2 regions of the Caballeronia sp. INML1 genome follow, and region 1 is predicted to be linked to the other one. Evidence: riboswitches for the same ligand, from Rfam matches in the RefSeq annotation. Region 1 holds a riboswitch; the other holds the start of a gene.

Region 1 (15,367 bases):
TCGACTACGCGGTGATGGAACATATCGGCGGGGCCGACTCGCCATGCAAGGGCGTGGTCGTGCCGCTTGCGGCGGGCTGGTCGGACCTCGGATCCTGGGATGCCGTGTGGGAAGCGATGGAGAAAGACGGGCTCGGCAACGTTGCGAGCGGACGCGTCGTATTCGAGGGCGCGACGTCCAGCTATGCGCGCTCCGAAGGCGGACGGCTGGTGGCGTGCGTCGGCACGACGAACGTCGTGGTCGTCGATACCGACGACGCCGTGCTCGTCGCCGACCGATCCCATGCGCAGGACATCAAGCGGCTCGTGGCGCGCATACGGGAGCAGCACGCGCCCGAAGCCGAGGCGCATCGGAAGGTGCGGCGTCCCTGGGGCTTTTACGATTCGATCGAGCATGGCGAACGCTTCCAGGTGAAACGCATCGTGGTGGCGCCCGGCGCGCGACTGTCGTTGCAGATGCATCATCATCGCGCGGAGCATTGGGTCGTGGTGAGCGGCACGGCGCTCGTCACGCGTGGCGAGGACCAATTCCTGCTTTCAGAAAACGAGTCGACGTTCATTCCGCTCGGCGTGCGGCATCGACTGGAGAATCCGGGCAAGGTGCAACTCGAAATCATCGAGGTGCAATCGGGCTCCTATCTCGGCGAGGACGATATCGTGCGGCTGGACGATTGCTACGGCCGCATCTGAGCGCGCGCCACCCGGTGCGTCAAGAACAAGGCATCGCATCTCAGGCTTGGGGTTTCTCATGCGCGATATACAGGGATTGCTAGCCCGGCTGTTCGATGTCGGCATGGTGGTTTTCGGCGCAGCGATCGCGTCGCGGATCAGGTTCGATCACATCGGCGGTCCCGACTATTACATGCCGTTCGCCGCGTTTTCCGCTGCGTTTTCGCTTACCTTGTTCCCGAGCTTCGGCGTGTACGAATCGTGGCGCGGGCGCAGCAAGCTCGTGCTGGCGAGCCGAGTGTCGCTCGTCTGGCTCGTCGTGCAGGCCTGCGCGCTCGTACTGATGTTCTCGCTGCACCGGCTCGATCAAGTGTCGCGCCTCTGGTTCGCTTACTGGACCGCAATGTCGGGCGGGTTGATGATCGCGGGCCGCTTCGTCACGCATGCGGTGCTCGCCCATATGCGTCAGGCGGGCATGAACTATCACCACGTGGCGGTCGTCGGCTGCGGCAAGCATTGCGAATCGGTCACGAAGAAGATCGAGGAGGCGAGCCATTCCGGCTTTCGCACGATCGCGGTGTTCAATGCCTCTCCCGAGGTGTCGATCACATCCCGCGCACCTGTCTTCGACGATTTCGATACGTTCGTCGCGCACGTCCGCGAACACAGCGCACATGAAGTATGGCTTGCGTTACCGCTATCGCAGGAGCGCGTGATCCTGCGCTTCGTGAACGAGTTCCGCGATGATCTCGTCAACGTGCGCTTTATCCCCGACGTGCGCAGCCTCGCGCTCTTTGAGAGCGGCGTGTCCGAGTTACTGGGCGTTCCTGCGATCAATCTCCTTGCCTCGCCGCTCTCGCAGAGGGCGGTGCTGCAGAAGGAAATATTCGACCGGCTGTTCGCGCTTGCCGCGCTCTGCGCGGTGGCGCCGCTGCTCGTCGGCATCGCCATTGCGGTGAAGCTCAGCTCACGCGGTCCCGTGTTCTTCAGACAGCGACGCAAGGGCGCGGACGGGCGCGTCTTCACGATCTACAAGTTTCGGTCGATGCGCCTGCATAGCGAGCAGGCCGGCGTGCTCAGTCAGGCCACGCGTAACGATCCGCGCGTGACGCCGGTCGGTGCTTTTTTGCGGCGCACGAGCCTCGACGAACTGCCGCAGTTCTTCAATGTTCTGCGCGGAGATATGTCCGTCGTGGGGCCGCGTCCCCACGCGATCGAGCATGACGATCTGTATCAGAAGGTGGTGTCCGGCTATATCCATCGTTACCGGATCAAGCCGGGAATCACCGGCTGGGCGCAGGTCAACGGCCTGCGCGGCGAAACCGACCGTATCGAAAAGATGGAGGCGCGTGTCGCGCACGATTTGTACTATCTGGGGAACTGGTCGTTCGGGCTGGATATGCGGATCATCGCTGCAACGGTCTTCAAGGGACTGCGCGGCGTGAACGCTTACTGACAGGCCTGGCGGATCGTCGCGCGACGCTTCACGTCATCTTTTTCGGGCGACGAACGTCGCGGACCGATCGGCGGCGGTCAGCTCGCCGCCCATCCACCTCACGCTGTCCAGCACTTCGAAGCCGCTCAGATCCAGCATCAGTTCCACTTCGGGCTTGAACATGTAGCGCATGACGTGCGTTTCGAGCACGGTCTCGACGCACTGCGTTTTCCAGTCCGTCATCATGATGGTGTAATTGACCGCGAAGGTGTTGTCATGCGGACGCATCAAGGGCTCGGCGATGCGGATCACGGCGGTGTCGTCGCTGGTCGCGCGCTTGACGCGGACCTTGGGCGGATCGGCAAGCACAGCGGGTCCGTACCAGCAGTCGAACAGGAACAGGCCGGAGCGCGGCAGGTGCGTCGCGGCGGTGTGGCACATCGCCATGAAGTCCGCGTTGGTCGTCTGATAGCTTGCGACACGAAACAAAGAGACGACGGCGTTATAGATCTCTTCGGTGCGGACGGTACGTGCGTCGCCTTGCTGGAACTTCAGTCGCTTCGCGACGGCGCCGGGCAGCGCGATGCGTCGGGCATCGGCCCGGGCAAGCATATCCGCGTTCATGTCGACACCTGAAACGAAGAAGCCCGTAGCCGCCAGTTCCACCGCGTGACGACCGGTCCCGCAACCGAGATCCATCAGATTGCCGCCAACGATTCCATAGCGGCTGAGCAGGCCAGTGACGAACGCCGCCTCTTCCTTGTAGTTTTTCTCGTGATAGAAAAGATCGTAGTATTGCGAGTATCGCTTGCTGAAACTCATGTGAGCGACTCCATGAATCGTCGTGGTGCCAACCCGCCTCGGCTTGCGCTATCGACTCGTCAGCCTCGTCAGCTGGCCGGTCTTGACAGAGGGTAGTCACCATGCGGTGCACGGCCGCATGAGTGACGGATTTCGGCAAGGTGTTGGCCGGGTCCTTGCGCCGGTCGCCGAGGCGGGTTTCGACCAGGCGTTGGCCGAATAAAAATGCGGACTCTGCTCATCATCGACGCCCCGCAATCGATTAAACCGCTTCTCAGTCAGGACGACGCTTTCGATACCTGCATTCTCCGGAGACAGACAGATACGGAGTCCGAAGTCAACTTCGCGATTCGGCGCTTCGCCAGCTTCCATCGGATAGCGAAATCGCCGGCGGCCGATGTCGAATTGTCGGGTGCGGCATTTCTCGGCCAAAACCATGCTTTCGCCCGCCACGGCGAAAAGAATGGAGCGAATTGGCCACTACGATCACGAAAGTATACGGAATAAGGGTGGCCTTCGCACCGCAGCGAACGAATCGAATCTGCAACCGAAATCAGGGAGATCGACATGTCTTCTCAAGCCATAACCTTCGGCGATGCAGATATCAGCAAGGTGTATTGCTTGTCTGATGAGAAAGTAACGAAGCGCATGGGCATTCTGTTGTATGACGGTTTTTCGCTGCTCGGTGCGGGAACGCTCGCCGAGGCATTTCATATCGCGACCGAGCTTCAGTCTCCCGGTTCGGGCAATCACATCGATTACAGCGTCCGGCTCGTTTCGGCACGCGGCGGCGCGATCGCGTGTTCGTCGTCGGTTTGCGTGTGGACCGAGCGGCTGGGCGGCCAGAGATTCCAGAGTTTCGACGCGCTGTTTATCGCGGGCGGTCCGGGCGTGACGCGCGCCGCCGCGGACGAAACGCTCATCGAGCTACTGCGCATTGCATGCTCGCAAAGCGTCGTAGTCAGCGCGCTCAGCAACGGTGATGTGCTGCTCGCAGCGGCGGACATTTCGCGCAGCGCATGGGCTTCGGTGGAGCGCGGGATATGGAACAGCGGCCCGTCGAAAGGCCTGGCAACGACCGAACGCGGCGATGCGCTGATCAACGCGCTCACGCTCGTCAAGCGCGATCTCGGCTACGACATTGCGACAGCGGTGGCGGACCGGCTCGCGTCGTCGCATGACCAGCACCTGCCGATCATGCTGAGCACCATCGCCACGACGACGCTGGCGGAGAAGGCACAGGAATCCGCGCGCTGGCTCGAACGCAATTGCGGCCGTCCGATTTCAGTGGGCGACGCCGCGCGGACCGTGGCGATGAGCGAGCGCAACTTTCTGCGTTTGTTCAAGCGCGAGATGGGTCTGACGCCATCGCAGTATCTCTTGCGCGCCCGCCTCAATCTCAGTTGCGAGTTGCTGGCCAAGAGCGATCTGCCCATCGACAAGATCGCGCGCAGGACGGGGCTCACGAATGGCGAGCGATTCTCCAAGGTATTCAGGAAGCAGTTTTCGATGTCCCCGACCGAGTACCGGTATCGAAGAAAAAGCGGCGACGCGGTCTGACCTTCGGTACGACGATGCGGATCAGTCGAGGCGCATGCGCGTTTTCAGGCCGCTCGCCTCGTCCCATTGCTCGGGCTTCATGCGCTGCACGGTGACGCCGAAGGTCCAGATGTGCCCCTCGGGATCTTTCGCGCGATAGGCGGACATGTCCACGCTCTTGGTTTGCGGTGCGAACCGCTCAGGCGGCCAGCACTTCGTCGACCGCCGCTTGCACATGCTCCACAGCGGCAGCGTGCTCGCGGATCAGCCGATAAACCGTCTCGCCCGGCACGGTCTCCGACTCGAGCAGTTGATCGGCGATCGCGCGCAACACCGACTCGTTCGCCCGCAGCAGCGCGAAGCATTCATCGCTCAGGTCGTGCAGCAAGGCGTTCGCGTGTCCGATGGAATTCTTCAGTTGCAAGCCCGCATACTGCTGCGGAAGTGCTGCGAGGCTGAACAGGTTGCCATCCTCGTTGAAGCCGAATTTCGACACCATGTCGAGACTGATGCGCGACGCTTCCTGAAGATCCGATGCCGCGCCGCTCGACGCTTCGTCGAACATTAGCAGTTCAGCATTGCGTCCGCCGAGCAGCACCTGAATCTCGTTGCGCAGTTCGGTCTCACGGTACAGATGCTTGTCCTGCATCTTCGTGATGAGAGCGACGCCCAAAGCGCCGCCGCGCGGCAGGATCGTCACTTCTTCGAGCATGCCCGTGCCGAGCAGCGCCGCAACGAGTCCGTGACCCGCTTCATGCACCGCGATGCGCGTGCGTTCGTCGTCGGACAGCGCGCGCTCCGCGCCGTTGACATCGCCGATGCGCGCGATCTTGATGGCTTCGAGGAAATGCTTCGCGGCCACTTCGCGTTCGCCGGCCTTGCGCGCGACGAGTCCCGCCTGATTGACGATCATCGACAGCGTGGCCGGCGACAGGCCCGTCGTCAGACGCGCGAGTTGTTCGAAGTCGATGTCGTCGTTCTTCTTCTTCAAATTGGCCGCATAGAAACGCAGGATCTCGGCGCGATCGTCGAGGCTCGGCAGCCGCACCTGCACCGTGCGATCGAAACGGCCGGGGCGCCGCAGCGCTTCGTCGAGATTGTCCGGATGATTCGTTGCAGCGACGATGATCACGCCTTCGTTCGATGCGAAACCGTCCATCTCCGCGAGCAGTTGATTGATGATGCGGTTGCTCTCCGCTTCGACCGGGCCGCCGCCGGTATCAGTGCGCTTGCCGAGGCCGTCGGCTTCATCGATGAAGATCACGGTCGGCGCGTTTTTGCGCGCGAGTTCGAACAGATGCTTCACCTTTTGAATGCCCACGCCGTAATACTTCGCGCTGAAGTAACTGCCCGTGATCGCGATGAAGTTCGCGCCGCATTCGCCCGCGAGCGCCTGCGCAAGCCGCGTCTTGCCGACGCCGGGGCCGCCCGTCATCAGAATGCCGCACGGCGCACGCACGCCCATGCCGGTAAATTGTGCAGGCTCGGTCAGCCACGCGCGGACATCGGTGAGCGCGGCCTTCGCTTCGCCCGCCCCGATGACGTCGTCGAAACGCAGCGTCGGCGACTCGCCGAGCAACTGCGCGCCGCCGCGCATCTCGCGGCGCATGAACCATAGGAGGCCGCCGAGCATCAGCAGCGGCAACATGAGGCTCAGGATGTCGCGCGAGCGATCAAACATCTCGCTCCAGCGCGCCACGCCCGTTCGCACGTCGGCGTCGGGCAGCCAGACGAGCTGATAGGGCGAACTCGCGCCCGGCTTCATGTCTCCGAGCAGGAGTGCATTGGAGAACGCGCCGTTATGGTCGGCCACGTAGTATTTCTCGCCCTTGAGCGTGGAGACGAGGATCGCATCCGGACTGACGCCGATCGTGGCGACGTTCCTGTCGCGGATATCGGTCAGCATTTCCGATGCATCCTTTTCCCGATGCGTCCAGGCCGACGCGTCATGGCGCATCTGGCTCGCGACGCCCGCGAGTGCCGCGGACTGCGACTGCGCGGTCCGTGACTCGTGGCGCCAATGCAGAAAGCTCACGCCCGCTACGAGCGCGGCCGCGATCAAACCATACGCGATATATCGGCCAACGCGTGACCGCAGCGAATTCCTTGCCGGTTTCATCAATCTTTCCCAATGGGGCCGAATGAGCGGCACCCTTCAATCTATCGTCGGAGGAAATGGCCTCGGGACGTGTCTCTTTCATTTCTCGGTGGTGGGATGCCCGCCGCGTATGTCTTGTGCACAAGATGGCGAGGCGATCGACCTTGATCCGCAGATCGTCAACCATGCGAGCATGGCCCTTTTATCGGGAAGTGCTCCGCTGGAATGGTGCCCAAATCGCATGACCATTCGATAACGCGGAACAGCGCGAGCGAGCGTCGAAACACGTCGTTTCAGCTTCTAGTCCCTTTTTTTAATTAACGGCAGGTGACGAGTGTTCTTGACGACCGTGTAAAAAGCGGATGATCCGCGCTCGCGGCGTGATGCAGGTTTGATGGCGTATGCAGGACGGAGCCAAGGATATCACGGGAAAAAACTCTGCTCCATCCGGTAAGGAATACTGCTTGCTTGGAGTGGTCCACTGTCCGCGACCATGGGGCGCGCGGCGGATACTGAACCGGAGGGACATAACATCATGTTGTATTACGCATTGGTCTTTTTCATCGTGGCGATCATCGCCGCCGCCCTCGGGTTCGGCGGCATCGCGGCGGGCGCAGCGAGCATCGCGAAGATCCTTTTCTTCATATTCCTTGTCATATTCCTCGTGACGCTGGTGATGGGGCTCATGCGACGTTGACGGCCTCCTGACGAAGGCGTCGTGTTGCGGCTGGCCGGCACGACGCCTTCTCTTCCCGAATCAACTCGCGATACCGTCGCTCGCTTCATCGATCAACCTGAGCGACACGTTCGCATCGTCCATCTCGCCGATTGCAAGCAATGCAAAGCGCGCGAGAAACAGCGACGTCTTCGCTTCGCCGAGTTGCGTCATCGTCTTGCACAGGCGCGTGTAGACAGCGTCGAGTTGTGCATCGTTCATGATGTTCTCCATCGTTCAATCGGTTGATGCGCACAGCGCGCGTGCAATCGCCGCGTCGATATCGCCGGGTTGCGCATCGCGCCAGCGGCCGAGCACATGGCCATCGGGCCTGAGCACATACACCGCGCCGGGCCGGGCGTCGTATCGCTCGAAGATGCGTCCCGTGTGATCCCATGCATGCACGCCCTGCGTGCGCGGATGCAAATGCGCGCTCAACGGCACCGCCTTGAACGGCAATCCGCGCGAGCGCAACGCGTGCGCCAACGTCGCGAACGCGGCGGGCAGCATGCCATCGTCGGTAAAGCACAGCGCGGTGAAGCTCGGGCCGGCGAGATCGGTCAGATGCGCTTCGCGTCCGTGCCCGGCCTCGACGATCGTCACCGGATACTCGGTCAGCACCGCGCCGGGAACAGGACCCGATGCGAATGCATCGCGATCGACGACGTTCAAGGGCGAGGCCGCGTACGTGATCGCGGACGTCTGGCGCGGATTGATCAGCGAACGCACTTCGGGATGTTTCGCCGCGAGACTCAATACGGCCGTGCGCATGAGATCGAAGGCGAACGAAGGCGGTGCCATGAACTCAGTGCTCTTCGTGCCGTAGCTCAGATTCTCGTGCGTGGCGGCGACGCGTTCGTCGGAATAGCTGTCGAGCAGCGTATCGGAGGCAAGTCCCTTCACGACGAACGCGAGTTTCCACGCGATGTTGTCGGCATCGTCGATACCGGAGTTCGCGCCGCGCACGCCGAAGATCGGCACGAGATGCGCGGCATCGCCCGCGAACATCACGCGCCGGTGGCGATAGCGTTCGAGCGTCAACGCATTGGCCTTGTAGATCGTGATCCAGATCGGCGACCAGGCGCCCGTTTCGCCCATCATGTCGAGCAGGCTTTGCACGCGCGGCATGACGTTATCGGGCTTCACGGCTTCGTCGGCATCCTCGCCGTCGCGTAATTGATAGTCGATGCGCCATACGTTGTGGGGCTGTTGGTGCACGAGCACGGTCGAGCCCGGATTCGACGATGGGTCGAAGTACGCGAGCCGCTCTGTCGGCCGCTCGCTCTCCAGTTCGATATCGACGATCACATAACGCCCTTCGTAGCTCGTTCCTTCGAGCTGAAGACCGAGCGCTTCGCGTATCGTGCTGCGGCCGCCGTCGCTCGCGACGACCCAGCCGGTTTCGAGCGCGTAATCGCCTTCGGGTGTCGTGAGTTGCAGCGTCGCGCCATCGTCGCGCGCGTCGATCGATTTCACGCGCGTTTGCCAGCGAATATCGATGAGGTCGGCGCGCTTCTCGGCGGCATCGAGCAGAAACTGTTCGATGTGATACTGCGCGAGATTGACCATTGGCGGCAGCTTCTGGTTTTCGTCCTGCGGCATCGTGAAATGCAGCACTTCCGTGTCGCGATAGAAGCTTCGGCCGCCCGTCCACGGCAGGCCCGTTTTCAGAAAGCCGCCGAGCGCGCCCAGGCGTTCGATGATTTCCAGGCTGCGCCGCGAGATGCAGATCGCGCGGCTGCCGTGACAGACCGAATCGTCCGCTTCGATCAGCACCGAGCGCACGCCATGATTCGCGAGCCCGAGCGCGACCGCGAGTCCGACCGGACCGCCGCCGACGATCGTCACGTCATGACGCTTCACTTCGACGCCTTGTTCCAGCGCCGGAACGCGCGCCGCATACTTTTTCGCCGTGAACGGATACGGCTTGAATGGCTTGTTCATCGAGTGCTCCTTGCGTGTTCCTCAAACGGCTTGCGCTGCGTTTTGCCTGATCGGCAACATCATGACGATGACCGCGCCGATTGCGAGCAACACCGCCGAATAGATCAGCCCCGACGTGAAGCTGTGCGTCGCGTCCTTCCGCCAGCCGACAATCAGCGGATTGAGCGCCGAGCTGATGTTGCCCGTCGCATTGATGACCGCGATGCCGATGGCGCGCGCCCTGAAGCTCAGTGCGTGATCGGGCGTGGTCCAGAAGATCGACATCGCCGTGTATGAGCCCGCCGACGCGAGGCATACGCCAAGCATGCGCAGCGCGGGGTTCGTCGAGCATGCGGTGCAGAGCCAGCCCGCGGCGGAGAAGAGCATCGGCAGCATCAGGTGCCATTTGCGCTCCTGCTTGCGATCCGAGCGGCGGCCCCAGACGATCATCGCGACGATCGTGCAGACCTGCGGAATCGCCGCGAGGAGGCCGATCGTGCGATTGCTCGCATCGGCGCTGAAGCTCTTGACGATGAGCGGCGTCCATACGGCGACCATCGCGAGCGTGTTCACGAGGCAGAAGTACGCGATCGCGAATTTCACCACGGTCGGCGAAAGCAGTTCCGCCACGATGCTCGTGCCGCGTGCATGCTGCGCCGGAGCGCTCGCGTCGCCGGAATGGTCAGATGCGAGCGTGTCGGCAAGCGCGCGCTTTTCGTCGGTATCGAGCCAGCGCGCGTTGCCGGGGTTGTCGTCGAGATAGCGATAGACGACGAGGCCGAGCACTGCCGACGGCAAGCCTTCCAGCAGGAAGAGCCACTGCCAGCCCTTCAGGCCGAGCGTGCCGTCGAGCCCGAGAATGAAGCCTGAAAGCGCCGAGCCGACGGCCGCGGTCACGGGCATCGCGATCATGAAAAGCGCATTGGCGCGCGCACGGTATGCGCCGGGAAACCAGTACGTGAGATAAAGCAGGATGCCGGGCAGGAAACCCGCCTCCGTCACGCCGACCAGCACGCGCAATACATAGAGCGACGCGGGGCTCGTCGCGAACATCGTGGCCGTCGACGCGAGGCCCCACGCGACCATGATCGTGCCGATCCAGCGGCGCGCGCCGATACGCGCGAGCACGATGTTGCTCGGAATGCCGCACGCGATGTACGCGACATAGAAGAGCGTCGTCGCAAGGCCGAATTGCGTGCTGGTGAGGCCGAGGTCCTTCATCATCGTCAGGCCGGCGAAGCCGATGTTGATGCGGTCCAGAAACGAAAAGAAGAACAGCACGAAAAGGAACCACAGCAGATGCCGCGAAACTTTCGCGATGACGGGCGGCTCCTGCGTGTGCGGGTTCGATGTGCGTTGCGTCGCGTTTAATGCGCCGCTTGCGCTCGTGGTTTCCATGCTGTCGTCTCCGGTCGTGTCGCTCTGTCGGACATCTGATGCGTCGGAGTATGAAGCGCGCAATCGTGCCGCTTGTCCTCAATTTGGGTACAGCGCGAGGCCGTCAGCGGCCCGGGGAAAACACTTACGCAGGGGAATCGTCAGACCTTGCCCGGCCCGATGCACAGCGCGAACAGTTGCCGCTGGCTCGAAATGCCGAGCCTGCGGTATGCACGCTTCTGATATGTGACGACGCTCGTCGCCTTGATGCCCATCGCATCGCCGATTTCCTGCGCGGTGCGGCCTTCGAGCACGCCGGTCAGCACGTCGAGCTCGCGCTTCGACAACTCCGGGCACAGGCCGCGCACGCGCGCGAGCATCAGATGCGAGATCGGCATGTCGCGCTGCCCGCAGATCGCGTAATGATGTTTCGCCGCGTGCGCGATGAGCGGCGCCATCGCTTCGATCAACGCGATCTCGCGCGGATGGTAGTTGCCGAAGCGCGTGTCGCGATACAGGTTCACGGAGAGCCACAGATCCGCGCTCGGCTGCACGAGCAGCGACACGCGGTCCGACACGTTCGGCTGGTGATAGCACGCCGCGCGATACGCCTCGTGCGCGATGTCCTCGCTCGTCTGCCGATGCAGCACGAGCATGGAGCCGGGCTTGTCGTTGCGCGCCGAGGAAACGATCTTCTGATTGCCGTCGAGCGCGTAGAAATGGCACGCGTAGGTGTCGGCGACATCGCGCAGGAAACGCCCGCCGCGATGATCCGCCACCGACACCGTGCGCGGCCGGTTGCCGAATTCATACGCGAAGATCGTGCACTGCGAAATCGCGGCGACGTCGCCGAGCAGCTTCAGCACTTCGGCGGCGAGCGCGTTGGAATCCTCGCTGCCGATCGACGACACGAGCCCGGTCGCGCGGCTGAGATCGAGCTGCCCGTTCGATGAGACGCGGTCGAGTCGCCAGGAGCGCATGATGGGCTGAACGAGATACGTGTGGGTCCCGCTATTCTAAGCCCGCGCTCCCGCCCGCTAGCGCGCGATAGCCGAGCGCAGCGCCGCATTGCGGCGCACGATCCAGTTGAAGAGCGGCGTGGCCATCAGCGTGCTGAGCACGGCCATCAGCACGAGGATCGAAAACAGTCCGGGCAGGATCACGCCCGCCGCGAGTCCGATGTTGATGATGATCAGTTCCATCAAACCGCGCGCATTCATCAGCGCGCCGATCGCCATTGCGTCGCCGGAAGGCTCGCCATTGGCGCGCGCGGCCGCCCAGCATGCGATGCCCTTGCCGCCGAACGACGCGAGCAGGATGACGACGGCCGCAAGCATGATGGCCGGGTCCATCAGCATGTCGAGCCGCGTGTTGAGGCCCGAGTAGGTGAAGAACATCGGCAACAGAAACACGACGACGAAGGGCTGCAGCATGTCGCGCAGCTTTTCCGTCAGCGGGCCGCGCGGCAGCGCCACGCCGAGCAGGAAGCCGCCGAACACGGCATGGATGCCGATTGCGTCCATCGCGAATGCGCAGAGCGAGAACAGCACCATCACGGTGGCGAGCACGCTCGTGGGCAGCGGTGCGTGCGGATTCAATCCGGCCGCGAGCCGGCGCAGCAGCTTCCCGCCGGCGAAGATCATGAAGAGCGCGAAGGCCGCGCCGCCGCCGATCGCCGCGTAGGCGCCCATCCACGAGCCGCCGAAGCTCGCGAGCACGATCGCGAGGATGCACCACGCGGCGGCGTCGTCGAATGCGCCCGCGGTCAGCGCGAGCGTGCCGAGCGATGTGCCGGCAAGCCCCCGTTCGTGGATGATGCGCGCGAGCATCGGAAACGCGGTGATCGCGATCGCCGCGCCGAGGAAGAGCGACGCCTCGTAGAGCCGCACCTTCTCCGCGAAGAGACCGGGGATCGTGTGCAGCCACGGCGTGAGCGCGAACGCGAGCGCGAACGGCGCCACGATGCCGGCAAGCGACACGCTCATCGCGCTTCTTGCGCGGGCGCGGAAATGGTCCGCGCGAAACTCCGTGCCGACGAGGAACATGTAGAGCCCGACGCCGAGCTGCGCCGCGACGTAGAGCATGCCCATCGTCGGCTTGGGAAAGAGCGCCTGCTGCCAGTGCGGGAGAAGCATTCCGAAGAGCGACGGCCCGAGCAGCACGCCCGCGATCATTTCACCGACCACTTGCGGCTGGCCGACGCGCTGCGCAAGCCTGCCGACAAGCTGGCTCGCGAGCACGATCACCGCGGCCTGCGCGAAAAAGTAGACGGACAATTGGGAAGACGGCATTTTTGAGCTGCGAAAGAACGAACGACGGGAGTCTGACGGCGAGCGCGGCGGTCTGTCAACGTGACGGGGGCTTGCCACGTCAGTTTTGTACCGGTATTGTCAAAAAGTTCGACAACGCGCCACGGAAGAGCTCGTCCCCCGCGACGACGCCGACGGAGCAACCGCCCCGGAAACTCTCAGGCAAAAGGACCGTGCGCGCCGGAACATCTGGAGAGCGGCGCCTGAACGCGCCCACCGAAGGGGAGCCCCGGCTGCCGACGCGAATGTCGGGCGGCCCGCGGGCGAAACTCTCAGGTACATGGACAGATGGGGCATCGGTGCCGGCTGCGGCATGTGGCCAAAGCCGGCGATGCTCAATCAATCTGGATCATGTCATGTCACGAATCGCCATCATCGGCGCCGGGATCACCGGCGTCACGACCGCTTACGCCCTTGCGCAGCGCGGCTTTCGCGTCACCGTTCTCGAGCGTCATCGCTATGCGGCGATGGAAACGTCCTTCGCCAATGGCGGGCAACTCTCGGCGAGCAACGCCGAAGTGTGGAATAGCCGTTCCACCGTGCTGAAAGGGCTCAAGTGGATGTTCACGCGCGACGCGCCCCTCCTGATGAATCCGCGGCCGGGCTGGCACAAGTACAGCTGGATCGGCGAGTTCCTGCGTCAGATTCCGAACTATCGTGCGAATGCCGCCGAGACGGTGCGCCTTGCGATCGCGGCGCGCGAGCATCTGTTTCGCATCGCGCGGGACGAGAACATCGATTTCGATCTCGAACGGCGCGGCATTCTGCATTTCTACGCGACCCGCAAGGAGTTCGACGCCGCATCGAGGGTCAACGAAATCCTGCGCGATGCGGGCCTCGACCGTCACCCGGTCGCGCCGGAAGAGATCGCATCGATCGAACCGGCCTTGCGCGGCTCGTTTCATGGCGGCTTCTTCACGCCGTCGGATTCCACCGGCGACATCCACAAGTTCACGCGCGGACTCGCCGATGCATGCGCGCGGCACGGCGTCGAGTTCCGCTACGACACGTCGGTGACATCCATCGACGAACAGGCGGGGCGGCTCACGCTGACCGTCGAGCATGCGGGCGAGGCGCAGGCGCTCCAGTTCGATGGCATCGTGATCTGCGCGGGCGTGGGCAGCCGGGCGTTTGCATCGATGGCGGGCGATCATCTCAACGTCTATCCGGTCAAGGGCTATTCGATCACCGTCTGTCTCGACGATGCGAAGAGCCGCGATCGCGCGCCGTGGGTCAGCCTGCTCGACGACCGCGCGAAAATCGTCACGAGCCGGCTCGGCGCGGACCGTTTCCGCGTCGCGGGCACGGCGGAGCTGAACGGCTTCAATCGCGATATCCGCGCGGACCGCATCGCGCCGCTCGTCGAATGGACGCGGCGTCATTTCCCCGATGTGTCGACCGCGCGCGTGATTCCGTGGAGCGGCCTGCGCCCGATGTTGCCCGGCATGCTGCCGAAAGTCGGGCAGGGCAGGCGTCCGGGCGTGTTCTATAACACCGGGCACGGGCATCTCGGCTGGACCTTGTCGGCCGCGACGGCGGAGATCGTTGCGGAGGCGGTGTTGCAGCGTTTGCCTTCGAAGCGCGTGCACGTTGGCGCGTCGTCGCGGGTGAGGATGGATACGCCGGCGTGATATCGTCGGCGCACTGTTCACTGTCCGAAGGAGCGCGAAATGGCCGAACTCGTCAATTGCCTTTGGTTCGACGGTAATGCCCGTGAAGCGGCGGAGTTCTACGCCGCCACCTTTCCCGATAGCCGCGTCGGCGCGGGCCATGCGTCCGCGAAGCCGGGCGTGGGGCAGGGGCCGGAGTTGACCGTCGAGTTCACCGTGCTCGGCCAGCGCTTCCTCGGACTGAACGGCGGCCCGAACTTCAAGCCGAACGAAGCGGTGAGCTTCATGGTGCATACCGGCAGCGCGGAAGAGACCGATCGCTACTGGAACGCGATCGTCGGCAATGGGGGCGAGGAAAGTCGGTGCGGCTGGTGCAAGGATCGCTGGGGTTTTTCATGGCAGATCACGCCGAAGCGGATGCTCGAGATTTTCAGCGGCCCCGATCGCGAAGCCGCGCGACGCGCGATGGACGCGATGATGACGATGAAGAAGATCGATATCGCCGCGATCGAGCGCGCGGCGGCGGGCGCGCATCGTTGACGCTACGTCCAGGGCGTGCTTGGAGCTTTTGTTAATCGGGCTTTCGCCGGGATCCGGCAAAACCTACAGCGAACGCTCGATAGCCTTGCCGAGCAAATCAATCCCGAGATCGATCTCTTCCTCGCTCACGGTAAGCGGCGGCGCGATACGAAACACCCCGCCCATGCCAGGCAACTGCACGATGTTCATGCTCAACCCGAGCTTCATGCACTCGCGCGTGATCTTCGCGCCGAGTCCATCGGCGGGCTCCTTCGTGCGGCGATCCCTGACGATCTCCACACCCAGCAGCAGACCGCGTCCGCGCACATCGCCGATGCAGTCGAAGCGCTCCATCAGATCGAGCAGCCCGCGT
Region 2 (15,367 bases), on a different contig from region 1:
CGCGGCAAGCTCGGTCGCCATCGGCCAGAACGTGCACGTCGTCGCCGGCGGCTCCGGCTTTTCGATTTCGGCCGAAGGCACCGCGATGAACAACGCGGCGCCCGGCCAGCAAGTGCGCGTAAAAACGGCCGGCGGTCAGATCATCACCGGCATCGTGAAGGACAGTCAGACGGTGGAAATCGCCCTCTGAAGCGGGCTATGTTCGGTTCCCCACGTTTGTTTCATTTTGTTGCAAATGCGCTGAATGCCCGCCAGACAAGGCTTTCAGGGCGATGAGCGCGCCGAACGGCAGTTGGCAGTCCCCCGGCAGGGTAAAGTTTTCAAGCACCCTCGCCGATAAAGGACTCAACACGTTCGGGAATGGACATCGTGAAAATCGAATCGAATAGCAACACCACTCTGGCAGGCCTTCAAGACAACCTGCAGCGCGCGTCGCAAAACGACGCGAAGGGCGCCGCTGGCACCGTGCAGCAATCGGGCACGGGCACGGCGACGAATTCGACGGTGAGCTTGTCGCCGCTGTCGACGGACCTGCGCGCATCGAACGGCTCGGACATCGACACGGCGAAAGTCGAGTCGATCAAGGCCGCGATCCGCGACGGCAGCCTGAAGATGGACACGAGCAAGATCGCCGACGGCATTCTCAGCACCGCCCGCGACCTGCTGCAAACGAGAACCCCGCCGACCGGCGGCTGAACGTAGTGACCCTTGCGCGTCTGTGCGAAACAGGCGCGCGGCGGCGAGCGGCGTTCTTGCGCCGGCGGCTTTTGTGAAACCGCTATTCGAGCGATGCAATGAGAGACGCCCTGCTTGCCACTGTCACCGAAGAAGTCGCCGCTGTTCAGGCTTTCGAATCCCTCCTCGTCGATGAGGAAAAGGCGCTGATCGCCGCGCAGCCGCTTCCGGCGCTGCCTGAAATCATCGAGAACAAGACCGCGCTCACCGAGCGCATCTCCGCACTCGAAAAGGCGCGCGACGAGCAGTTGAAGGCGCTCGGTTTTCCCGGCGGCTTCGTCGGCATGGAAGCCGCCGCCGCGGACGACAGCGCGATCGCCGCGCAATGGGCGCTGCTCACCGCCGCCGCTCGACGCGCGAAACAGGGCAACAACAACAACGGCGTGCTGATCCGCACGCGCATGGAATACAACCGCAAGGCGCTCGCCGCCTTGCAGGTCGCGCCGTCGAAGAGCGGTTTCTACGGCCCGGATGGCCGCGTGCCCGGCGCCTGACCGCCGCTTTTTTTCGCTTTGCCGAACGGCGCGTGCTTCCCGCGAGGCACGCGCCGCTTTCGTTTCCCGCGCTTTCATCTAGCGAATAACCCCCTTTTCCCCGGCTTTATCCGCCGATGGCCGCTCGACGCCTTCCGCAATAATCGCTTTCATCAAAAAGCGGCTTCGCGCCGCTCGCACGTGCAAACGATGGAAGCAACGGAGTAAGGCCCGGTGGCAGAAGAAAGCGATCTCGAAAAAACCGAATCAGCCACTCCCAAGCGCCTGGAAAAGGCGCGGGAGGAAGGCCAGGTTGCGCGTTCGCGGGAACTCGCGTCGTTCGCTCTCCTTTCGGCGGGATTTTTCGGCGTGTGGGGTTTGTCGGGAGCAATGAGCCAGCATTTGCAGTCGATCCTGCGCGGCGCGTTCACCTTCGATCACGCGACCGTGCTCGACTCGCGCCAGATGATGATCGGCGCGGCAAACGCGAGCAAGGAAGGTCTGTTCGCGGTGCTGCCGGTTCTGCTGCTGACGGCTTTCGCCGCGCTCGCCGCGCCGATGGCCCTCGGCGGCTGGCTCATCACGACGAAGCCGCTTGCGCCGAACTTCGGGCGCCTGAATCCGGTCAGCGGCCTCGGCAAGATCTTTTCGATGCAAGGGCCGGTTCAGCTCGGCATGTCGGTATTGAAGACGATCGTCGTCGGCGGCATGGCGGGCTCGGCGATATGGAGCCGCAAGGCCGAAGTGCTCGGCCTGCTGACGAAGCCGCTCGATCTCGCGCTCGCCGACGCTATGCACCTGATCTTCGTGTGCTGCGGCATGGCGATCGGCGGGCTCTTTCTCGTCGCGGCCATCGACGTGCCGTACCAGCTCTACTCGCACGCGAAGAAGCTGCGCATGAGCAAGGAAGAAGTGAAGCGCGAGCACAAGGAAAACGAAGGCGATCCGCACATCAAGGGCAAGATTCGCGCACAGCAGCGCGCGGCCGCCCGCCGCCGCATGATGCAGGCGATTCCGACCGCCGATGTGATCGTCACGAACCCGACGCACTTCGCCGTCGCGCTGAAGTACACGGACGGCCAGATGCGCGCGCCGAAAGTCGTCGCGAAGGGCGTGAATCTGGTCGCGGCGCGCATCCGCGAACTGGGCCGCGAGCACAACGTGCCGCTGCTCGAAGCGCCGCCGCTCGCGCGTGCGCTGTATCACAACGTCGAGATCAATCGCGAGATTCCGGGCGCGCTCTATGGCGCGGTCGCGCAGGTGCTGGCGTGGGTCTATCAGCTCAAGCGCTACAAGGAAGATGGCGGCATCGCGCCGGACGAACCGTCCGATCTCGACGTGCCGAAGGAACTCGACAAAGGCGGCGTAACCGACGCCGAGGCCGAACAGGAAGCCGCAGAGGCCCTGGCCGGCGACAACACTGACAAGGGAGCCGCCGCATGAACGCGCGCGCTGGATTTTTCGCCAAACGGCCCGACGCGCTGGGGTCGCAGAACCTTCGGGCGCTCGCCGGCCCGATCCTGATCTGCATGATTTTGGGCATGATGATTCTGCCCTTGCCGGCGTTCCTGCTCGACCTGCTGTTCACCTTCAACATCGCGCTGGCGGTGATGGTGCTGCTCGTCAGCATGTACACGCAAAAGCCGCTCGACTTCGCGGCATTCCCGAGCGTGCTGCTGTTCTCGACGCTGCTGCGGCTGTCGCTGAACGTCGCGTCGACGCGTATCGTGCTGCTCGAAGGCCACACCGGTCCCGACGCCGCGGGCCAGGTGATCGAATCGTTCGGGCACTTTCTCGTCGGCGGAAACTTCGCGGTCGGTATCGTCGTGTTCGTGATCCTGATGATCATCAACTTCATGGTGATCACGAAGGGCGCGGGGCGTATCGCGGAAGTGGGCGCGCGCTTCACCCTCGACGCGATGCCCGGCAAGCAGATGGCCATCGACGCCGACCTGAACGCCGGCCTCATCAACGAGGAAACCGCGAAGAAGCGCCGGCAAGGCGTGGCGCAGGAAGCCGAGTTCTACGGCTCGATGGATGGTGCGAGCAAGTTCGTGCGCGGCGATGCGATCGCCGGTCTTCTGATCATGGTGATCAACGTGGTGGGCGGGCTGATCGTCGGCATGCTTCAGCACGACATGGACTTCGCGCACGCGGCGACCAACTACACGCTGCTGACCATCGGCGACGGCCTCGTCGCGCAGATTCCGTCGCTCATCATCTCGACGGCGGCGGGCGTGATCGTGTCGCGTGTCGCGACGGAAGAGGACATCGGCACGCAGCTTACCGGCCAGTTGTTCCAGAATCCGCGCGTGCTGATGATCACGGGCGTGATCATCGGCGTCATGGGATTGATTCCGGGCATGCCGCACTTCGCGTTCATGCTGCTCGGCGGCGGTCTCATCTACGCCGCGCGCTCGATGAACAAGCGCGCCGAGGCGAAGAAGAAAGCGAGCGCCGTCACCGATGTCACGCCGCTCGCGGCAAGCGCCGCAGCCGCGTCGGCGGAGAATGCGGAGGCGAGCTGGGAGGATGTATCGCTCATCGATCCGCTCGGGCTGGAAGTGGGGTATCGGCTGATTCCGCTCGTCGATCGCAACAGCGACGGCGAGTTGCTCAAGCGTATCAAGGGAATTCGCAAGAAGTTCGCGCAGGAAATCGGCTTTCTGCCGCCGGTCATTCACATTCGCGACAATCTCGAACTTCGGCCGAATGGCTATCGCATTGCGCTGAAGGGCGTCGAGGTCGGTGTTGGCGAAGCCTTCCCGGGCCAGTGGCTCGCGATCAATCCGGGTCAGGTATCGGCTGCCCTGCCGGGCGCGCAGACGCAGGATCCGGCATTCGGCCTGCCGGCGGTGTGGATCGACACGAATCTGCGCGAGCAGGCGCAGGTGTACGGCTACACGGTCGTCGATGCGAGCACGGTCGTCGCGACGCATTTGAATCATCTCGTGGTAACGCATGCGGCCGAGTTGCTCGGGCGACAGGAAGTGCAGGCGCTGCTGGAGCGAATCGGCAAGGACACGCCGTCGCTCACGGACGATCTGGTGCCGAAGGTGCTGTCGCTCACGACGCTGCAGAAGGTGTTGCAGAATCTGCTCGACGAAAGTGTGCCGATCCGCGACATGCGCACGATCCTGGACGCGTTGCAGGAGCATGCGCCGCGCATGTCCGATCCATACGATCTCACGGCGGCGGTGCGTCTCGCGCTCGGCCGCGCGATCACGCAGCAGTGGTATCCGGGCACCGACGATCTACAGGTGATGGGCCTCGATCCGACGCTGGAACGGGTGTTGTCGCAGGCTTTGTCGACGGGGACCAATCCCGGGCTCGAGCCGGGCCTCGCACAGACGCTGATGAACTCGACGCAGAACGCGATCATGCGTCAGCAGAATCTGGGATTGCCGCCGGTGTTGCTCGTGCAGCACTCGCTGCGCGCGATGCTGGCGAGGTTTCTGCGCAGGAGCCTGCCGCAGTTGAAGGTGCTGTCTTATGCGGAAGTGCCGGATACCAGGAATGTGAAGGTGGTGAATTTGATCGGGGCGTGAGGCGTCTGCCTAATGAAGCGATGCAGCAATCATCCCTTTGAGGTTTTTCGCGTCGAAGGCCACGGTCTTATCCGTGTAATAGTTCGCCCGCTCGAATTGCTTCTTCGTCACTGCCTTCTGGCTCTCCGCAATCGCCAGAATGTAGCCGCTGATCTTCTGCACCTTGTACTGCATATAGATCACCTCTGCTTCAAGCAGATGGGTGGAATTCGAGGCACCGATGATGATCAAGGGCTTGCGCGCCTCGAGAACGTGATCAGCTACCAAACCGCCGGGAATCGGAAGCTGGACGTCCGAGCGAAGCGGAATGCCGATTTCATTTGCTATTTCCCCGAGGACGCTCGATAGCCGTTCTTTGAAGTCGCTGTTCGACTGCCGTTCTGCCTGCGACGTCGCAATTCCGTAGAGTTGCTGGGCAGCCTCGGCGACGCGGAAAACGTAGGACGCGATACTTCCCTCGTCGTGTGTCATGGCGCGTATCACTTCGTCGTCGCAAAGGCGGGCCGGGCTCAGCTCGGCGAATTCGCGCGACCATCGCCCAAGCGCTGCCGACTCCACGTCACCGCCTACCATGCTCGCGTACAAGCATGCTTCTCCATTTTCGTCGATCACGTACGAGCCGTTCTTTGGACGCACGCGCACCACGACGCGGTCTCCGGTCCCAGGATATTCAAGTGGCGTGACGATTCGATGCGTGCCATTGGTGTCGGAGTGCACTTCGAATAGAGAACAGATGGTCCGCTTCAGCGATTCGGTCAACTCCATAGGTCACCTTGGCGATTTATTCTGATCGGCGTCTCGATGCCGACGGCTTTGCAAAAGATCTTGATCAGTTCGGCTCGGTCCGGTTCCAGCCTTGGATCGAAGTCACGATGAGGCTTAAGGTTAAGCTCGGGCGCGCGTGGCAGCAAGCGATTCCGGTAATCGACCGTTGTGCTGCAAGGCAGCTTGCAATGCAAGTCCTTGTGACTGGGATGATAGTGGAACTCGAAGAGTGGGTATAAATCGCCGCTGCGAACGACGCAGAGCAAGTAAGCGTAAAACGAGCGGTCGGTGCGCTCGGGGCCGTCGTGCCAAATGAAGATCACACGATGCTCGTCCGATACCGGGATAAGGTCGGTAGCCTGACTGCCCTGCCGCCCTATCTTGTTGAAGGGCTTAGGAAGTTTGTTCCTGACCAGCTTAGTGAATTGGGGCGTTCCCGTAAGGTACTTGATCGCGCTTTTGTGTCTGGCAAGGTCTTTCGGATTCACGATGCGGCTCTCTCAGTTGTTTCGAGCGACCGCATCGGGCAACGCTGTGCGCGATTCAGGACGTGAGCGGCCGATCAATTCCCCCTTCGGAACCGATGCTAACCGCAACCGCCGGCACGCAATCCTTCGTTTAACGAATATTTCAAACTGCGTCAGAGAAAGCTGAGTCGAGGCAGCGAGCTAACTCAACACTCCACAATATTCACCGCCAACCCACCGCGCGAAGTTTCCTTGTATTTGGTCTTCATATCCGCGCCGGTTTCCCGCATCGTCTTGATGACCGAATCGAGCGAAACGTAATGCGACCCGTCCCCGCGCATCGCCATGCGCGCGGCGTTGACGGCTTTCACGGAACCCATCGCATTGCGCTCGATGCACGGAATCTGCACCATCCCGCCGACCGGATCGCAAGTCAGCCCGAGGTTATGCTCCATGCCGATTTCGGCTGCGTTCTCCACCTGCGCCGGTGTTCCACCTTGCACCGCGGCCAACGCCCCCGCCGCCATCGAACAGGCGACGCCGACTTCCCCCTGACATCCCACTTCCGCGCCGGAGATGGAAGCATTCATCTTGTACAGAATGCCGATCGCGGCCGCCGTCAGCAGAAAATCGATGACGCCCTGCGTGTTCGACCCCGGCACGAACCGGTCGTAGTAATGCAGCACCGCCGGAATGATCCCCGCCGCGCCGTTGGTCGGCGCCGTGACGACGCGTCCGCCGATCGCGTTCTCTTCATTCACCGCGATCGCGTAGAGATTGATCCAGTCGATCATTGAAAGCGGATCGCGCAAGGCCTGCTCCGGTTTGCCCGCCAGCGCCTTGTACAACTGCGGCGCGCGCCGCTTCACCTGAAACGGTCCCGGCAAGTGCCCTTCCGCATCCGGATTGCCGATACCGCAGCCGCGCGCGACGCAATCCTGCATCACGTCCCAGATGCGCAAAAGGCCCGTGCGAATCTCGTCCTCGCTTCGCCAGACGCGCTCGTTTTCCCACATCAACTGCGCGATCGACTTGCCCGATTCAGCGCACATCTTCATCAGCTCGTCGCCGGTATGGAACGGATACGGCAACTGCTCGTGCGCCGTCAGCACCGCCGTGTTCGCCGCGCCTGCCGTCACGACGAATCCGCCGCCCACCGACAGGTACGTCGCTTCGCGCAGCAACGCGCCGTCCGCATCGAACGCGTAGAGCTTCATGCCGTTCGGATGCTCCGGCAGCGCCTGCCGATAGAACGCGATGTTTTCCTTGATCGTGAACGGAATCTTGCGCTTGTTGAGCAACGCGAGCGTCTTCGACGCACGCACCGCTTCGAGTCGCGGAACGATGCTCGAAGCATCGACGGTATCGGGCGCATCCCCCATCAGGCCGAGCATCACGCCGCGGTCCGTGCCGTGGCCCTTGCCCGTCGCGCCGAGCGAGCCGTACAACTCGCATTTCACCGATGCGGTCGGTTCCAGCAGCCCGTCGCGCTCGAGCCCCTGCGCGAACATTAATGCTGCGCGCATCGGTCCGACAGTGTGCGAGCTCGAAGGTCCGATGCCGACTTTGAAGAGGTCGAATACGCTGACTGCCATGACTGCTCCCGCGTGTAAGAGTTAGCGCGCCGGCAGCGGCAGACACACCGCGAGCCAGGCGGGCGGGGTCGGTGCAAGCCGCAGCGCGACCGGCGCGTAGCGGCCGTCAAGCCGCGCCGCCAGATGAAAGAGTTCCGCCGCGTTCTTCGGATCCCACTGACCCGAGAAACCCGGCAAGCCCGCCTCGCGACGCTTGGCGTCGAACGGCACGGACGACTTCACGAATTCATCGTGCGTCTTCGTGCCGAGCGCGTAGGGCGTGAGCCAGTTGAGCGCCTCGGCGAGCGTCGCGCCCGACTGCGCGCGCTCCGGCAGCCAGTTGCGGTTGTGCCGCCGCGCGGCGAGCGCCGCCGTCACGAGCGGCTGAAGATCGTACGTCACGTAGCGAAGCGCATCGCGTTCGGCGAAATCGACCGTCGATCCGTCCGGCGCGATGTTGTCGCCGATATGCTCGACGAAAAGCCGCTGCGCCGCATTGATGAGCTTGCGGTCGTCGATGGTGAACGCGCCCATCGCCACCAGCTTCACGCGATGGCTCTGCCAGTTGTTCCGGTAATTGCCGGTGAGCGGCCGGGGCTGCTTGTCCATGTCGGCGATGTAGCCGTTCACCATTTTCGTGATGAACGCGTTCGCCGCGTTGCGCGTCTTGACCGGCAGGGCGCTCGCCGTGAGGTCGTACGCCAGGATCAACGATTCGAAGTTCGTCTCGTCGATTGGATTGAAGCTCGGCTGATAGGTCGTCGTCCACGCGAACAGGAAGCGGTCGACGAGCCGCAGATAGCGCTCGTCGCCGGTCGCGCGCCACGCGAGTGCGGCATCGCGCATGAGGCCGAGGTCTTTCTCCGCTTCGACGCTTTCGTCGTAGATGCCCTCGTGCGGCAGCGTGCCTTCGGTGTGCAGCTTCGCGCGCGCCTTCGGCTGATCGTTCACGTGCGATTGCACCATCTTCACCAGCGCCTTCACACCGGGATCGGCATTGGTGCGTTCGCTCGTCTGCATCGCGGGCGCGGCGCAGAAATTCATCGCGGCCTGCGCGGACGACGCGGCGACGAGCAGCGCGCCGAGCATCGCTCGCGCCGCGCGCGCGCGGATCGTCCCTTTCACCTCTCGCACCTTGAACGCCATGTGAACTCCCTGGTTTGGCTTTTTGGTCCGGGGTGAGATGTTAGCTGTTCTGGAACGCGCCGCAAAACCGCCCGACAATGCTTTACGCTTCCGGGCGGCGCCCTCTCAGGTCCTTCGCGATGCCTTAGTCGTCCGCGTACTCCGATACGGGCACGCACGAGCACATCAGATTGCGGTCGCCATACGCGTTATCCGCGCGTCCGACCGGCGACCAGTACTTGCGCGCCACCAGCGACTTCACCGGATACGCCGCCGCCTCGCGCGTGTACGTGTGCGTCCAGTCATCCGCCGCGACGACCGTCGCCGTGTGCGGCGCGTTCTTCAGCACGTTGTCCTCGCGATCGGCGCGGCCTTCTTCCACCGCACGGATTTCCTCGCGGATCGCGATCATCGCGTCGATGAAGCGGTCGAGCTCTTCCTTCGATTCCGATTCCGTCGGCTCGACCATGAGCGTGCCGGGCACGGGGAAGCTCATCGTCGGCGCGTGGAAGCCGTAGTCGATCAGGCGCTTCGCCACGTCTTCCACCGAGATGCCGCTCGATTCCTTGATCGGCCGAACGTCGAGAATGCACTCGTGCGCAACGAGTCCGCCCGCGCCGCTGTACAGCACCGGATAGTGCGGCGCGAGACGCTTGGCGACATAGTTCGCCGCGAGGATCGCGCTTTCGGTGGCGGCAGTGAGACCTTGCGCGCCCATCATCGCGATGTACATCCACGAGATCGGCAGGATCGCGGCCGAGCCGTAAGGCGCCGACGACACCGCGCCGATGCCCGCGTCGTCGCGCTTGTAACCCGTGGATGCCTGATTCGGCAGGAACTTCGCCAGATGCGCGCCGACTGCAACCGGACCGACACCCGGCCCGCCGCCGCCGTGCGGAATGCAGAACGTCTTGTGCAGGTTCAGGTGCGACACGTCGCCGCCGAACTGGCCAGGCGCGCACAGGCCGACCATGGCGTTCATGTTCGCGCCGTCGACATACACCTGGCCGCCGTGCGAATGCACGATGTCGCAAATCTCGCGGACGTTGCGCTCGAATACGCCGTGCGTCGACGGATACGTGATCATGATCGCCGCGAGATTCGCGGAATGCTTTTCGGCCTTCGCCTTCAGATCTTCGATATCGACGTTGCCGTTCGAATCGCACGCAACGACGACGACCTGCATGCCCGCCATCTGCGCCGACGCCGGATTCGTGCCGTGCGCGGACGCCGGAATCAGGCACACATTGCGATGCCCTTCGCCGCGCGATTCGTGATACGCGTGGATGATGAGCAGCCCCGCGTATTCGCCTTGTGAGCCGGCGTTCGGCTGCAGCGAAACAGCCGCGTAACCCGTGCACGCGACGAGCATCTGTTCGAGCTGATCGATCATCGTGCGATAGCCGACCGTTTGCTCGGCGGGCGCAAACGGGTGAATCTGCGCGAACTCGGGCCACGTGACGGGCAGCATTTCGGATGTCGCGTTGAGCTTCATCGTGCAGGAGCCGAGCGGGATCATCGTGCGGTCGAGCGCGAGATCCTTGTCGGCGAGGCTGCGCAGATAGCGCAGCATTTCGTGTTCGGAGTGGTGGCGATTGAAGACCGGATGCGTGAGGTACGCGCTCGTGCGATGCAGTTGCGCCGGCAGCGGATCGGCTGCGGCCTGATCGAGCGCGTCGATATCGAACGTTTCGGTCTTGCCCGCGACTTCGGCGAACAGCGCGAAGAGCTTGAGCAGGTCGTCGCGCGTGGTGGTTTCATCGAGCGATACGCCGACTTGCGTCGCGCTCACGTGGCGCAGGTTGATATGCGCGGCGTACGCAGCCTGATGCAGCGCGGTCGTGCTCGCGCCGCTGTCGATCGTGATCGTGTCGAAGAACGTGTCGTTGGCGATTGCATAGCCGAGCTTCTTCACGCCGGCCGCAAAAATGGACGCCACGCGGTTCACGCGCAACGCGATCGTCTTCAGGCCGCGCGGGCCATGATAGACGGCATACATGCTGGCCATGATCGCGAGCAGCGCTTGCGCCGTGCAGACGTTCGACGTCGCCTTTTCGCGGCGAATGTGCTGTTCACGCGTTTGCAGCGCGAGGCGCAGCGCGGAATTGCCTTGCGCATCGACGGTCACGCCGACGAGACGCCCGGGCATCTGGCGCTTGAATTCGTCGCGCACGGCCATGTACGCCGCATGCGGCCCGCCGAAGCCGACCGGCACGCCGAAACGCTGCGTATTGCCGATTGCGACATCCGCGCCCCATTCGCCCGGCGGCGTGATGAGCGTCAGCGCGAGCAGATCCGCCGCCGCGACGACATGGCCGCCCGCCGCGTGGATTGCTTCCGCGAGCGCGCGATAGTCGCGCACATCGCCATTCGCGCCGGGGTATTGCAGCAGCACGCCGAACGCGTTCGCGCTCGCAGCATCCGCGGCCGGGCCGACCTTCACTTCGATGCCCGCGGGCTTCGCGCGCGTCTTCACCACTTCGATGGTCTGCGGCAGCACGTCATCGGCGACGTAGAACACGTTCGATTTCGGCTTGCCGACGCGCTGCAGGAGCGTCATCGCTTCGGCTGCGGCCGTGGCTTCGTCGAGCAGCGAGGCGTTCGCCATCGCGAGGCCGGTCAGGTCCATCACCATCTGCTGGAAATTGAGCAGCGCCTCCAGACGGCCTTGCGAAATCTCCGGCTGATACGGCGTGTAAGCCGTGTACCACGCCGGATTTTCGAGCACGTTGCGCAGGATCACCGCCGGCGTGTGCGTGCCGTAGTAACCCTGGCCGATGTAGGTTCGAAACACCAGATTCTCGTCCGCCAGCCGGCGCAGCGACGCGAGCGCTTCCGCTTCGCTCTTCGGCTGCGTGAACGCACCGAGCGGCAGCGTTTCGTTGCGGCGGATCGATTCAGGAATCACCGCGTCGATGAAGGCCGCGCGCGACGCGAAACCGAGCGCTTCGAGCATCGCGCGCTGGTCCGCTTCATCGGGGCCGATGTGCCGCTCGACGAATGCGTCGTGGCATTCGAGCGCGGCGAGTGACAGGGAAGTGCGGTTCATCAGGCGATCCGGGTGTTCGAGCTTCATGTGAGTTCCTGCGATGCGGCTCACCGTTGAGCCGCAATCGTCATTGAGATGAGTTATTCGCCGATCGACTTGCCGTAGCCTTCGGCGTCGAGCAGCTTGTCCAGGCCGGCGTCGCCCGCCGGCTTGATCTTGAAGAGCCAGCTTTCGTACGGCGCGCCGTTCACCTGATCGGGCGCCGACGTGAGCGCGTCGTTCGATGCGACGATTTCGCCCGAGACCGGCGCGTAGATGTCCGATGCCGCTTTCACCGATTCGATGACGGCGATCGCATCGCCCGCGGTCACGGTCTTGCCCGCCGCGGGCAACTCGACGAAGACGATGTCACCGAGCGCTTCCTGCGCGTGATCGGTGATGCCGACGGTCAGCGTGCCATCGGATTCGGTGCGGACCCATTCGTGCGATTCGGTGTATTTCAGATCGGCCGGGATGCTCATTGGATGCTCCTTGCGTGTGCTTTCGTGAGGTTCTTGATTCGAGGAAACGGGCGCGACGGCGTTACGACAGCTCGACGAGAACCTTGCCGTTGCGCACGAACGGAAGTTTTACCACGCGCGCCGGAAGTTGCTTGTCGCGGATGACGACCTGCACCGTGTCTCCGACGGCGACAGCCGCCGGCACGCGCGCGAAGGCGATGGATTCCTGCATCGACGGCGAAAAGGTGCCGCTCGTGATCTCGCCGTCGCCGTGCGGCGTGACGACTTTCTGATGGGCGCGCAGCACGCCGCCCGCCTTGCCGTTTTCCTTGATCAGCACGAGCCCGACGAAATTGGCCTTGGAGCCGTGCGCCTCGAGCGCGCTGCGGCCAACGAAATCGCGCTGCGTTTTCAGATCGACGGTCCATGCGAGGCCGGCGTCGAGCGGCGAAACCGTCTCGTCCATGTCCTGACCGTACAGGTTCATGCCGGCTTCGAGACGCAGCGTGTCGCGCGCACCGAGGCCGGCGGGCTTCACGCCCACGGCGGCGAGCGCGTTCCACAACGCTTCGACTTGTGTCGCCGGAACGACGATCTCGAAGCCGTCCTCGCCGGTATAGCCGGTGCGCGCGAGCATCAGCTCGCCATATTGCGTCGACGGGAAAACGGCCGCGTTGAATGGCTTGATGTCCTGAGTTTGCGCGCGCGTGTCCGGCAGCACTTGCCAGGTCTTTTCGCGCGCGGTCGGGCCCTGAACGGCGATGATCGCGAGATCGCGGCGCGGCGTGATGGAAAGATTGAATTCGCCTTCGGCATTCAACTGGCCGAACCAGGCGATGTCCTTTTCCGCCGTCCCCGCGTTCACGACCACGCGGAAACTCGTTTCGGAAAAGTAGTAGACGATCAGATCGTCGATCACGCCGCCGTTGCCGTTGAGCAGGCACGAGTAGAGCGCACGGCCGGGCGTCGTGAGCTTGTCGACGTTATTGGCGATGGCGTACCTGAAGAATTCGCGGACGGCGTCGCCCTCGAAATCGACGACGCGCATATGCGACACGTCGAACATGCCGGCGTCGGTGCGCACGGCGCGATGCTCGTCGATCTGCGAACCGTAGTTGACGGGCATGTCCCAGCCGCCGAAATCGACCATGCGCGCGTTCAGCGCGAGGTGGGCGGCGTGCAGGGGCGTGTGTTGAAGTTCGGTCATCGGGGCCTCGGTTCGCGAAACAAAAAAGGCCACGCCGCGCACATTTCGCCCGGCCGATGCCTTTTCGTGCTGCCGAAAGCAGCGCGCAAGGCTCATGCCCCGTAGCGGATGCGATGCGTGACCCCTCTGTCCTCGGTACCTGAGAGATTGCGCGAACCGTGCACGGTCGTGCTGCGGTTCATCGCGCGCCCCTTCGGTGGGCAACTGGCTTCATGAGGAAGCCGCTGCCGCTCTCCAGAGTGCGAGGAAACGAATTCCTCGACGCCGTCGGTCCTTTTGCCTGAGAGTTTGCGGGTATGCCCCTTCGGCGGCGCGGTCTTCGCTGCATGAACGAAACCACGCGCTCTCCCGACGCGTGCGGCAGAATTTACGCGACCGAATAGGGCTTGTCAAACGGATTCGGGCGCGTTCGATGGACACCGAACACGTCCGCTGAACGATGTTCAGTCGAGTTGCCGAAACGGCACGCGCCGCCCTTCCCGGTCACTCTGAATCGCCAGTTCGATGATCGTCATCGTATCGACCGCGTCCTGCGGCGAAATGGGAAACGGCTTGCCGTCCTGAATCGACGCCGCCAGCGCGCGATAAAACTCGATATACGCGCCGTCCTTCGTGGCGAATTCATGGCGCAGGTCGAGATCGCCATCGACTTCGCGCAGCACGCCCGGCGGATTCTTCGCAAACTCCGGATTGCCGGGCCGCATGCCGGAACGCAACTGGTCTTCCTGCGTATCGAGCCCGTTTTTCACATAGCTGCCCCGCGTGCCGTGGATCGCGAAACGTGGCGGTTCCAGCGCCGCGAGCGCGCTGGCGTGCAGGATCACTTCCTTGTCGTCGTAACCGAGCACGAGATGCACGTAATCCGGCGCGTGCGCGTGATCGCGATGCGCCTTCACGAACGCCGTCACCGTCTGCGGCGCGCCGAAGAGCGTCAGCGCCTGATCGATCAGATGCGGCCCCAGATCGAACAGCAGGCCGCCGCCGCGCTCGGCTTCCTCGCGCCAGCGCTGCGGCACTTTCGGGCGAAAACGGTCGAAATGCGATTCGTAATGCGTGATGCGCCCGAGCCGCCCGCTTTCGACGAGCGCGCGCACCGTCATGAAGTCGCCGTCCCAGCGGCGGTTGTGAAACGGCGCGAACACGAGACCGCCTTGCGCGGCGAGATCGGCGAGCGTGCGTGCGTCGCGCGCGGAAAGCGTGACCGGCTTGTCGACGACCACATGCTTGCCCGCCGACAACGCGCGATGCGCGAGATCGAAGTGCGTGTCGTTCGGCGTCGCCACGACGACACATTCGAGCCCGTCGACGGCGAGCAGCGCCTCGAAGTCCGCGACGATCCGCGCGTTCGGATAATCCGCCGTCGCGCGTTCGGCCTGGCTCGTCGCGATGGCCGTCACTTCCGCCCGGCCGCAGTGCTCGATGACGGGTGCGTGAAATGTCGCGCCGGCGAGGCCGTAGCCCATCACGCCGACTTTCAGTGCTGTGCTCATGCGGGCATCGTCCTGTCGTAAATTCGATCGGATATTGTGGCACGAACGAGGGCCGGAACCGCGCCGCCGCTATCGTGTTAACATCGCGCTCTCCTCCGCGCGCGGGTTTCAGCAAGCGCGCCCCGAACTCCAGAAGCCCAATACGATGTCCGCTGGTCTCAACGCCGCGCAAAGCGAAGCCGTGCGCTATCTCGATGGTCCCTGTCTCGTGCTCGCCGGCGCGGGCAGCGGCAAGACGCGCGTGATCACACAGAAGATCGCGCATCTGATCGAAGGACGCGGCTTCGAGCCGAAGCACATCGCCGCGCTCACGTTCACGAACAAGGCCGCGCTCGAAATGCGCGAGCGCACCGCGAAGCTGCTCGAAGGCAAGACGCTCACGACGCCCGGCAAGGAAGGCCGCAAGATTCCCGTCAATCAATTGACGATCTGCACCTTCCACTCGCTCGGCGTGCAGATCATGCGGCAGGAAGCGGAGCACGTCGGGCTGAAGC

The links. Region 1 has a riboswitch for glycine ahead of NCR38_RS30355 (D-amino acid dehydrogenase). Riboswitches for the same ligand answer to the same signal wherever they lie in the genome.
Region 2: linked by a shared signal. The riboswitch ahead of gcvT (glycine cleavage system aminomethyltransferase GcvT) and the one ahead of NCR38_RS30355 (D-amino acid dehydrogenase) in region 1 are both predicted to bind glycine.

The regions. Positions count from the first base shown of each region.
Region 1 covers NZ_JALQDT010000076.1:15,256-30,622, forward strand. The annotation lists gene NCR38_RS30300 (mannose-1-phosphate guanylyltransferase/mannose-6-phosphate isomerase) at 1-689, shown strand, start outside; gene NCR38_RS30305 (undecaprenyl-phosphate glucose phosphotransferase) at 748-2,124, shown strand; gene NCR38_RS30310 (class I SAM-dependent methyltransferase) at 2,158-2,925, opposite strand; gene NCR38_RS30315 (GlxA family transcriptional regulator) at 3,472-4,464, shown strand; gene NCR38_RS34255 (hypothetical protein) at 4,486-4,611, opposite strand; gene NCR38_RS30320 (AAA family ATPase) at 4,643-6,562, opposite strand; gene NCR38_RS30325 (DUF1328 family protein) at 7,077-7,238, shown strand; gene NCR38_RS30330 (hypothetical protein) at 7,299-7,478, opposite strand; gene NCR38_RS30335 (FAD-dependent oxidoreductase) at 7,494-9,200, opposite strand; gene NCR38_RS30340 (MFS transporter) at 9,222-10,577, opposite strand; gene NCR38_RS30345 (LuxR C-terminal-related transcriptional regulator) at 10,718-11,536, opposite strand; gene NCR38_RS30350 (cation:proton antiporter) at 11,594-12,847, opposite strand; glycine riboswitch at 12,968-13,041, shown strand; glycine riboswitch at 13,052-13,156, shown strand; gene NCR38_RS30355 (D-amino acid dehydrogenase) at 13,222-14,496, shown strand; gene NCR38_RS30360 (VOC family protein) at 14,536-15,015, shown strand; gene NCR38_RS30365 (aspartate aminotransferase family protein) at 15,079-15,367, opposite strand, start outside.
Region 2 covers NZ_JALQDT010000043.1:10,048-25,414, forward strand. The annotation lists gene flgA (flagellar basal body P-ring formation chaperone FlgA) at 1-190, shown strand, start outside; gene flgM (flagellar biosynthesis anti-sigma factor FlgM) at 370-696, shown strand; gene NCR38_RS13130 (flagella synthesis protein FlgN) at 795-1,229, shown strand; gene flhB (flagellar biosynthesis protein FlhB) at 1,443-2,651, shown strand; gene flhA (flagellar biosynthesis protein FlhA) at 2,648-4,756, shown strand; gene NCR38_RS13145 (hypothetical protein) at 4,766-5,521, opposite strand; gene NCR38_RS13150 (hypothetical protein) at 5,512-6,009, opposite strand; gene NCR38_RS13155 (L-serine ammonia-lyase) at 6,195-7,583, opposite strand; gene NCR38_RS13160 (alginate lyase family protein) at 7,605-8,708, opposite strand; gene gcvP (aminomethyl-transferring glycine dehydrogenase) at 8,833-11,763, opposite strand; gene gcvH (glycine cleavage system protein GcvH) at 11,817-12,197, opposite strand; gene gcvT (glycine cleavage system aminomethyltransferase GcvT) at 12,259-13,383, opposite strand; glycine riboswitch at 13,500-13,631, opposite strand; glycine riboswitch at 13,642-13,744, opposite strand; gene NCR38_RS13180 (oxidoreductase) at 13,827-14,873, opposite strand; gene NCR38_RS13185 (UvrD-helicase domain-containing protein) at 15,019-15,367, shown strand, end outside.